Regions from separate parts of the Streptomyces sp. NPDC050147 genome, predicted to be linked through region 3. Evidence: predicted binding sites of a transcription regulator. Region 3 holds the regulator's gene; each other region holds the start of a gene.
What was found. Region 3 encodes HrcA, which represses chaperone genes, less so after heat shock. Its sites were predicted from a motif close to TTNGCACTCNGNNNNNCNGAGTGCNAA; they were not measured.
Positions count from the first base shown of each region.

Region 1: a site for HrcA is predicted at 1,510-1,536, ahead of groES (co-chaperone GroES). Genes of this name have one in related genera too.
Region 2: a site for HrcA is predicted at 1,588-1,614, ahead of groL (chaperonin GroEL). Genes of this name have one in related genera too.

Region 1 covers NZ_JBFALJ010000042.1:27,980-31,250, reverse strand. The annotation lists gene AB0I94_RS39930 (methyltransferase domain-containing protein) at 1-129, opposite strand, end outside; gene AB0I94_RS39925 (polysaccharide deacetylase family protein) at 212-1,171, shown strand; partial or broken gene AB0I94_RS39920 (polysaccharide deacetylase) at 1,245-1,328, shown strand; gene groES (co-chaperone GroES) at 1,680-1,988, shown strand; gene groL (chaperonin GroEL) at 2,141-3,271, shown strand, end outside.
Region 2 covers NZ_JBFALJ010000023.1:131,086-134,356, reverse strand. The annotation lists gene groL (chaperonin GroEL) at 1-1,459, opposite strand, end outside; gene AB0I94_RS30360 (cold-shock protein) at 1,832-2,035, opposite strand; gene AB0I94_RS30355 (MoaD/ThiS family protein) at 2,460-2,735, opposite strand; gene thrC (threonine synthase) at 2,838-3,271, opposite strand, start outside.
Region 3 covers NZ_JBFALJ010000001.1:709,756-713,026, reverse strand. The annotation lists gene AB0I94_RS03360 (MBL fold metallo-hydrolase) at 1-680, opposite strand, end outside; gene hrcA (heat-inducible transcriptional repressor HrcA) at 883-1,899, shown strand; gene dnaJ (molecular chaperone DnaJ) at 1,900-3,039, shown strand; gene AB0I94_RS03345 (nitronate monooxygenase) at 3,202-3,271, shown strand, end outside.

The sequences.
Region 1 (3,271 bases), on a different contig from region 3:
CAGCTCCCGGGCCGGATCGGCCTCCCGTACCTCGTCGAGATCGAGAAGGGACCGGCCTTCGGGGGTGAGCAGCGCGGAGAAGGAGGTCAGGGCGGTCGAGGCGCGGTCGAGGTCGTTCACCCGGCCCATTGTGGGCCAGTCGGTGGATGGTGCGCGCCCGGTGGCGGTGTCGGCCCGGCAGCGGGGCCGTGAGCTGCAAAGATCCGGCGCCATGCAACTAGTAAGACAAAACGACAAATTCAGCCCAAGGTGGCACACTCCGGGGCGAGGCCGGGCGTGGCGCCGGGCCAGGGGACGGGTACGCGCCGGGGTGGCCGTGCTCGCCGTCGCCGCGATCGCCTCCGGCTGCGCCTCGGGCGCCGACGGCGGGTCGAACCCCGCCCCCGGCCAGCAGCGTCTGGACGCGCCGCCCGCCCGCGCCCTCGACTCCTACGCCCAGAAACTCCGCGTCGCCCAGGTCGCCCGCGCCGCCGCCGCCAAGCGCTGGGGCCTGGCGAAGACCCCGCTGGCCGCGCCGCGAGCCCCGGAGAAGAAGCCGAAGATCACCACCCGCAAGGGGTTCGAGGTCAAGGGGCAGTCGAGTCTGCCGCCCGTCTTCACGACGATCCCGACCAAGAAGAAGATCGTCTTCCTGACCATCGACGACGGCGCCGAGAAGGACCCGGCGCTGCTCAAGATGATGAGCGAACTGCAGATCCCCTACACCGCGTTCCTCAGCGACTATCTGGTCAAGGAGGACTACGGCTACTTCAAGAAGATGCAGTCCCGTGGTGTCGTGCTGAACAACCACACGCTCAACCACCGCTACATGCCGGGCCTCTCGTACGCGGGCCAGCGCCGCGAGATCTGCGGCATGCAAGACGTCATCCACAAGCGCTACGGCAAGCGGCCGGAGCTCTTCCGCCCGCCGTACGGCAACTACAACGCGGACACGCTGCGGGCCGCCAAGTCCTGCGGGATCAAGGCCGTGCCGCTGTGGGCCTCCGAGGCCTTCGCCGACCGCATGGAGTGGCGCGAGTGGGACCGGGACCTGCACCCCGGCGACATCATCCTCACGCACTTCCGGGGCCGCGAGGACTGGAAGGGCACGATGCCCGACATGGTCCGCAAGGTCATGAAGACGGTCACCGACAAGGGGTACGCGGTGGCCAGGCTGGAGGACTACCTGTGACCGGGCTGGAGGACCACCTGTGACCGGGCGGGCGCGGGCGCACCGCTTCCTCGCCGCCACCCTCGCGGCAGGCGTGCTCGCGCCCGCGCTGCTCACCGGGTGCGCGCAGTCGGTGGACCCGATCGAGCGCCTCGGCCGCAAGGCGGCGGAGAAGGTCCCCCCGAGAAAACCGGGGGCCTCGCCCAGTTGCGCGCCACCCGCGGGCCCGCCGGAAACCGGGCGGCGCGTGGACGCGAAGACGGAACCGCCGGCCCTCGGGAGACGTTGCGCGGAGGGGCGCGAGGCGGCCTCCGTGCCCCCCGAGCGCACTCCACCCGGATAAGACCCGCGTCAGCGAATTAGCAGTCCGCTTGACCGAGTGCTAATCGTCGTCCTAGTCTCGGCCTTGGCACTCACCACTGGAGAGTGCCAACAGCGACGGGCAGGTCCGGCACCCGCGACGACGGATCCACCTGGTCGCCACCCCAGACTGTTAACCCCGTAGATCTCCGAAGGGGGAGACCGGATCGTGACGACCGCCAGCTCCAAGGTTGCCATCAAGCCGCTTGAGGACCGCATTGTGGTCCAGCCGCTCGACGCCGAGCAGACCACGGCCTCTGGCCTGGTCATTCCGGACACCGCGAAGGAGAAGCCCCAGGAGGGTGCTGTCCTCGCCGTGGGCCCGGGCCGCTTCGAGAACGGCGAGCGCCTGCCGCTCGACGTGAAGGTCGGCGATGTCGTGCTGTACAGCAAGTACGGCGGCACCGAGGTGAAGTACAACGGTGACGAGTACCTCGTCCTCTCGGCTCGCGACGTACTCGCGATCGTCGAGAAGTAATTCACCCGCTTCACCAGATTTTGCTATGAGCTGCGCCCCTGGTCACCCCGCTGATTGCCGGGCGGCGAGGGGCGCGGTTCGTTGCTGAACATTCCGGGGGTCGAGGTCGACCCCGGACCCCCCTGAGTTTTCGAGAGGGCTGAACCGCTCCCATGGCGAAGATCCTGAAGTTCGACGAGGACGCCCGTCGCGCCCTCGAGCGCGGCGTCAACAAGCTTGCCGACACGGTCAAGGTGACGATCGGCCCCCGTGGCCGCAACGTCGTCATCGACAAGAAGTTCGGCGCCCCCACCATCACCAACGACGGCGTCACCATCGCCCGTGAGGTCGAGGTCGACGACCCGTACGAGAACCTTGGCGCGCAGCTCGTCAAGGAGGTGGCGACCAAGACCAACGACATCGCGGGTGACGGCACCACCACCGCGACCGTGCTCGCCCAGGCCCTGGTCAAGGAAGGCCTGCGCAACGTAGCCGCCGGCGCCTCCCCGGCCGCCCTGAAGAAGGGCATCGACGCCGCCGTCGCGGCCGTCTCCGCGGAGCTCCTCGCCACCGCGCGCCCGATCGACGACAAGGCCGACATCGCGGCCGTCGCCGGTCTGTCCGCCCAGGACCCGCAGGTCGGCGAGCTCATCGCCGAGGCGATGGACAAGGTCGGCAAGGACGGTGTCATCACCGTCGAGGAGTCCAACACCTTCGGTCTGGAGCTGGACTTCACCGAGGGCATGGCCTTCGACAAGGGCTACCTGTCCCCGTACATGGTGTCCGACCAGGAGCGTATGGAGGCCGTCCTCGACGACCCGTACATCCTCATCCACCAGGGCAAGATCTCGTCCATCCAGGACCTGCTGCCGCTGCTCGAGAAGGTCATCCAGACCAACGCCTCGAAGCCGCTGCTGATCATCGCCGAGGACGTCGAGGGCGAGGCCCTCTCGACCCTGGTCGTGAACAAGATCCGCGGCACCTTCAACGCCGTCGCGGTGAAGGCCCCCGGCTTCGGTGACCGCCGCAAGGCCATGCTCGGTGACCTCGCCACGCTCACCGGCGCCACCGTCATCGCCGAAGAGGTCGGCCTCAAGCTCGACCAGGTCGGCCTGGACGTGCTCGGCACCGCCCGTCGCGTGACCATCACCAAGGACGACACCACGGTCGTCGACGGTGGGGGCAACTCCGCCGAGGTCGAAGGCCGCGTCAACCAGATCAAGGCCGAGATCGAGTCCACGGACTCCGACTGGGACCGCGAGAAGCTCCAGGAGCGCCTCGCGAAGCTGGCCGGCGGCGTGTGC
Region 2 (3,271 bases), on a different contig from region 3:
CGATCATGTCGACGTACTCACCGGTCGCGGCGTTCAGGCCGTGGCCGATGGGCAGGTTGCGCACCTTCTCGACGATGACGCCACCCTCGAGGCCGGCGTTGACCGCGATCTGCTTCAGCGGGGCCTCCAGGGCCAGCTTCACAGCGGCGGCACCGGTGGCCTCGTCGCCCTCGAGCTCAAGCTTCTCGAAGACAGAGGCGGCCTGGATGAGGGCCACGCCACCACCGGCGACGATGCCCTCTTCGACGGCCGCCTTCGCGTTGCGAACGGCGTCCTCGATGCGGTGCTTGCGCTCCTTGAGCTCGACCTCGGTCGCGGCACCGGCCTTGATGACCGCAACACCGCCGGCGAGCTTCGCCAGGCGCTCCTGCAGCTTCTCGCGGTCGTAGTCGCTGTCCGAGTTCTCGATCTCGGCGCGGATCTGGTTGACGCGACCCTGGACCTGGTCGCTCTCACCGGAGCCGTCGACGATCGTGGTCTCGTCCTTGGTGATGACGACCTTGCGGGCACGGCCGAGCAGGTCGAGACCGGCGTTCTCCAGCTTGAGGCCGACCTCCTCGGAGATGACGGTGCCACCGGTGAGGATGGCGATGTCGCCGAGCATGGCCTTGCGGCGGTCACCGAAGCCCGGGGCCTTGACGGCGACGGACTTGAACGTGCCACGGATCTTGTTGACGACCAGGGTCGACAGGGCCTCGCCCTCGACGTCCTCGGCGATGATCAGCAGCGGCTTGCCGGACTGCATGACCTTCTCGAGGAGCGGAAGGAGGTCCTTCACGTTCGAGATCTTCGAGTTGACGATCAGGATGTACGGGTCGTCGAGCGACGCCTCCATACGCTCCATGTCGGTGGCGAAGTACGCCGAGATGTAGCCCTTGTCGAAGCGCATGCCCTCGGTGAGCTCAAGCTCGAGCCCGAAGGTCTGCGACTCCTCGACGGTGATGACGCCTTCCTTGCCGACCTTGTCCATCGCCTCGGCGATGAGCTCGCCGATCTGGGTGTCGGCGGCGGAGATGGAGGCCGTGGAAGCGATCTGCTCCTTGGTCTCCACGTCGACGGCCTGCTCGAGCAGAGCGCCCGAGACGGCCTCGACGGCCTTCTCGATGCCACGCTTGAGGGCCATCGGGTTGGCGCCGGCGGCTACGTTACGCAGGCCCTCGCGGACCAGCGCCTGGGCCAGGACGGTCGCGGTCGTCGTGCCGTCACCGGCGACGTCGTCCGTCTTCTTCGCGACCTCCTTGACCAGCTCGGCGCCGATCTTCTCGTACGGGTCCTCGAGCTCGATCTCCTTGGCGATGGAAACACCATCGTTGGTGATCGTGGGGGCGCCCCACTTCTTCTCGAGGACGACGTTGCGACCCTTGGGGCCCAGGGTCACCTTGACGGCGTCGGCGAGCTGGTTCATGCCGCGCTCGAGGCCGCGCCGTGCCTCCTCGTCGAACGCGATGATCTTGGCCATGTGAAGTGGTCCTCCCGGACAGGGGTGGCATGCTTCCGGATCGCGCCAGCGCCCGCGACGGACGGCCTGCAAACCTTGTGGTTCCTTGCCCCACCCGGCCTGCGGGCCTCACCGACCCGATCCAAGTTCTGTCACTCTCACTGGGAGAGTGCTAAGCCCAATGATTAGCACTCGACCCCTGCGAGTGCAAGCGCCTCTCACGGATACCCGACGTACGAGGGGGCGCGCGGCCAGCGGTGTGCGGCGGGGGCGCACGGCGGGACGTGGGGCGGTACGTGCGGCGGACGTGCGGCGACACACGAGGGACCCGCACCCCTGTCGGGATGCGGGCCCCTCGTCACTCGCTAAGTTCGCTGGCCGATCGCGCCGAGATCAGACGGCGAGCTTGACCATGTCCGCCTGCGGACCCTTCTGGCCCTGCGAGATCTCGAACTCCACTCGCTGACCTTCTTCAAGGGTGCGGTAGCCGTCCATCTGAATCGCGCTGTAGTGGACGAAAACATCCGCACCACCGTCGACCGCGATGAAGCCGTACCCCTTCTCCGCGTTGAACCACTTGACGGTGCCCTGAGCCATGCCTAACTCCCCTATTACTGGCCCTTGCACGGACCCGCACTTCGCGGACCCGGGTCAGACCTCACCCCCCCAATGGGTTGTGGAGGCGTGCGCCGGAACGCGTCGACCGCGGCTGAATGTATCTGTCCAACTGCCCTCTGCAACAGGTCAATCGGACGAGAATTCTGGGCACGCCTGAACGGTGATATGCGGAGAATTCGCCGGAGTTCAGGGCAAGTCGGGCCAGACAAATGCCACGGGAAGGGCAAATGGGCAGTGCACATTGGCTACTTCTTGTCGCCCTCAGGGCGACTTCGTATATGCGCTGGGCACAAACGGGGAAGCTCGCTTCCCAACTGTACCGCGCTCAACCACATGGAATTGCCCCCTCCGTTTCTCTCGCGGAGGGGGCAATCGCCATTACGCAGGGTGTTTCTGTAAAGGATCAGCCACCCGCGACGGCGGGGATGATCGAGACCCCGGCACCGTCCGGCGTGGCCGTCTCAAGACCCTGCTCGAAGCGGACGTCGTCGTCGTTCACGTAGACGTTCACGAAGCGCCGCAGCTTGCCCTGGTCGTCCAGGACACGCGCCGCGATACCGGCGTGCTTGGCCTCCAGGTCGGCGATGACCTCGGAGAGGGTCGCCCCCTCGGCGGCGACCTCGGACTCACCGCCGGTGTAGGTGCGGAGAATGGTGGGGATGCGGACGTTTACGCTCATGGATTCACCTCGGGGTGCGTGGGGCCCCTTCAGGGGCGCGGGGAACTGCGCGACCAGCCACGACGGTCCGCAGGCGGAGAGAAGGCTCAGGCCCTACGGCGGTTAACCGGCGAGCCCCGCGGCGCGGAACGCCTCAAGGCTGGGGCGAATGGTGGCGGTGGCCTGCGAAGTCTCAGCGACAGCGTCAAGCGTCTTGAGACCGTCACCCGTGTTCAGGACCACCGTGGTCAAGGCGGGGTCGATGAGCCCCGCCTCAAGCAACTTCTTCGTGACGCCCACCGTCACACCACCGGCGGTCTCCGCGAAGATCCCCTCGGTCCGGGCGAGCAGCTTGATCGCGTCCACGACCTGCTCGTCGTTCACGTCCTCCACCGCGCCGCCCGTGCGGCGCGCGATGTCCAGGACGTACGGCCCGTCGGCGGGGTTGCCGATGGCCAGCGACTTGGCGATGGTGTTCGGCTTCTGGGGGCGTACGACGTCGTGGCCGGCCTTGAAGGCGGTGGACACCGGCGAGCACCCTTCCGCCTGCGCGCCGA
Region 3 (3,271 bases):
ACCGCGCCGTGCCCCGGCACGTACAGCGCGTCCTCGCCGCCCAGGTCGAGCAGCCGGTCCAGCGCCGCCGGCCATCGTTTCGGGACCGCGTCCGACCCCGCCTGCGGTTCGCCCGACTCCTCGACCAGATCGCCGCAGAAAACGATCTCCGGAGAGCTGTCCGTGCCGGGGATCAGCACCGCCAAGTCGTGCCCCGAGTGCCCCGGGCCGACGTTCGCCAGCAGGACCTGCACCCCGCCGCCCAGGTCGAGCGTCCACTCCCCGCACACCGAGTGGCGCGGGTGGACGAGCAGGTCGGCGGCCTCCGCCGCGGCGTCGGGGCTCACGCCGTGCCGGACGGCGTCCTCGCGCAGCTCGTCCCGCCCCCTGACGAGCAGCGCGTCGAGGCCGACCGCGCCGTACACCTCCACGCCCGCGAACGCCGCTGCGCCGAGCACGTGGTCGAAGTGCGGGTGCGTCAGGACGAGATGGGTGACCCGGCGGCCCCCGCCCATGATGCCGCGCGCCTGGGTGCGCAGCTCCGCTCCCTCGCGCAGGGTCGCGCCCGCCTCGATCATCAGCGCCGATTCGCCGCCCACGACGAGGCCCGCCGTACAGTCCCAGACCGGCAGACGCCGGCGCCCCACGTGCGGCGCGAGCCGTTCCCAGCCCGCCTCTTCCCAAGCCAGTGCCACGTCCATGCCCTCGACGCTAGCCCCGTACGGGCGGCTTGGCAGCCGCCGCCCCACCCGCCGGACCGGCGCCGGCGGTCCGGCCCTTGCCGGGTCCGTACCTCGCAGCCGTACACTGGGCCCGGTGCAGGCTGGCACTCACCCGCGGGGAGTGCCAGGCAAGCAGCGGGGCAGACAAGTCTCAGGGCGAAAAGGTGGAGGTGTTGCGCGGATGCTCAGTGAACGCAGGCTCGAGGTGTTGCGTGCCATCGTCCACGACTACGTCGGCACCGAGGAGCCCGTCGGCTCCAAGGCGCTCACCGAGCGGCACAGCCTCGGCGTCTCTCCGGCCACGGTCCGCAACGACATGGCGGCGCTGGAGGAGGAAGGGTTCATCGCCCAGCCTCACACGAGCGCGGGACGCATCCCCACGGACAAGGGGTATCGGCTCTTCGTCGACCGGCTCGCGGGCGTCAAGCCGATGGCGGCGCCGGAGCGCAGGGCCATCCAGAACTTCCTCGACGGCGCCGTCGACCTCGACGACGTCGTGGCGCGCACGGTGCGGCTGCTCGCGCAGCTCACCCGGCAGGTCGCGGTCGTGCAGTATCCGTCCCTCACGCGGTCGACGGTGCGGCACGTGGAGCTGCTCTCGCTGGCTCCCGCCCGCCTGATGCTCGTACTGATCACGGACACGGGCCGGGTCGAGCAGCGCATGATCGACTGTCCCGCCCCGTTCGGCGAGTCCTCGCTCGCGGACCTGCGGGCGAGGCTCAACAGCAGGGTCGCGGGCCGTCGCTTCGCGGACGTGCCGCAGCTGGTGCAGGACATGACGGAGTCCTTCGACGCGGAGGACCGGGGGACGGTGGCGACGGTGCTCTCCACGCTCCTCGAAACCCTCGTCGAGGAGACGGAGGAGCGGCTGATGATCGGCGGAACGGCCAATCTCACCCGCTTCGGACATGATTTTCCCCTCACCATCAGGCCCGTCCTGGAGGCTCTTGAGGAGCAGGTCGTCCTGCTCAAGTTGCTTGGCGAGGCCACGGATTCGGGCATGACCGTACGGATCGGTCACGAGAACGCCCATGAGGGACTCAGCTCCACGTCCGTGGTCTCCGTCGGCTACGGTTCGGGCAGCGAGGCAGTAGCCAAACTCGGCGTGGTCGGCCCGACCCGCATGGACTATCCGGGAACGATGGGAGCAGTACGCGCAGTGGCACGTTACGTCGGACAGATCCTGGCGGAGTCGTAAGTGGCCACGGACTACTACGCCGTACTAGGCGTGCGCCGCGACGCTTCCCAGGACGAGATCAAGAAGGCCTTCCGAAGGCTTGCGCGAGAGCTTCACCCGGACGTGAATCCGGACCCGAAGACTCAGGAGCGCTTCAAGGAGATCAACGCCGCGTACGAGGTGTTGTCGGACCCGCAGAAGAAGCAGGTCTACGACCTCGGCGGTGACCCGCTGTCCCAGGCGGGCGGCGGCGGAGGTGCGGGCGGTTTTGGAGCCGGTGGCTTCGGCAACTTCTCGGACATCATGGACGCGTTCTTCGGGACGGCGTCGCAGCGTGGCCCCCGGTCGCGCACGCGCCGTGGCCAGGACGCCATGATCCGCCTCGAGATCGACCTGGACGAGGCGGCCTTCGGGACCACCAAGGACATACAGGTCGACACGGCGGTCGTCTGTACGACCTGTAGCGGTGAAGGCGCCGCGCCGGGGACGTCCGCTCAGACGTGTGACATGTGCCGCGGTCGCGGTGAGGTGTCGCAGGTCACGCGGTCCTTCCTCGGTCAGGTCATGACGTCGCGGCCGTGCCCGCAGTGTCAGGGCTTCGGCACGGTCGTGCCCACGCCCTGCCCGGAGTGCGCCGGCGACGGCCGCATCCGGTCGCGGCGGACGCTCACCGTGAAGATCCCCGCGGGTGTCGACAACGGCACGCGGATCCAGCTCGCGGGCGAGGGCGAGGTCGGCCCCGGCGGCGGCCCCGCCGGCGACCTGTACGTGGAGATCCACGAGCAGCCGCACGCCGTGTTCCAGCGGCGCGGGGACGATCTGCACTGCACGGTCACCATCCCCATGACGGCCGCGGCTCTGGGCACCAAGGTGCCCCTGGAGACGCTGGACGGCCTGGAGGAGGTCGACATCCGGCCGGGCACGCAGTCCGGCCAGTCGGTCCCGCTGCACGGCAGGGGCATCACGCACCTGCGGGGCGGTGGACGCGGTGACCTCATCGTGCACGTCGAGGTCCTCACGCCGAGCAAGCTGGACGCGGAGCAGGAGCGGGTCCTGCGGGAGCTCGCGGTGATGCGGGGCGAGGAGCGGCCCACGGGGCAGTTCCAGCCGGGACAGCAGGGTCTGTTCTCCCGCCTGAAGGACGCGTTCAACGGGCGGTAGCGCCTTGAGCAGTGCTTTTTGGTGCCCCCGGCAGCGGATACCCCGTGCCGGGGGCGCTTTGTCTTCTTCGTCCGCGGGCCGTTCGTGGTTGCTCGCGCCGTTCCCCGCGCCCCTGACGGGGCGCGATTCGGCCCTTCGTTGAGGGCATGGCACGATGCGTTCATGTCCTCCGCGCTGACCGATCTCTGTCGCTATCCGATCGTGCAGGCCCCCATGGCGGGCGGCGCTTCGT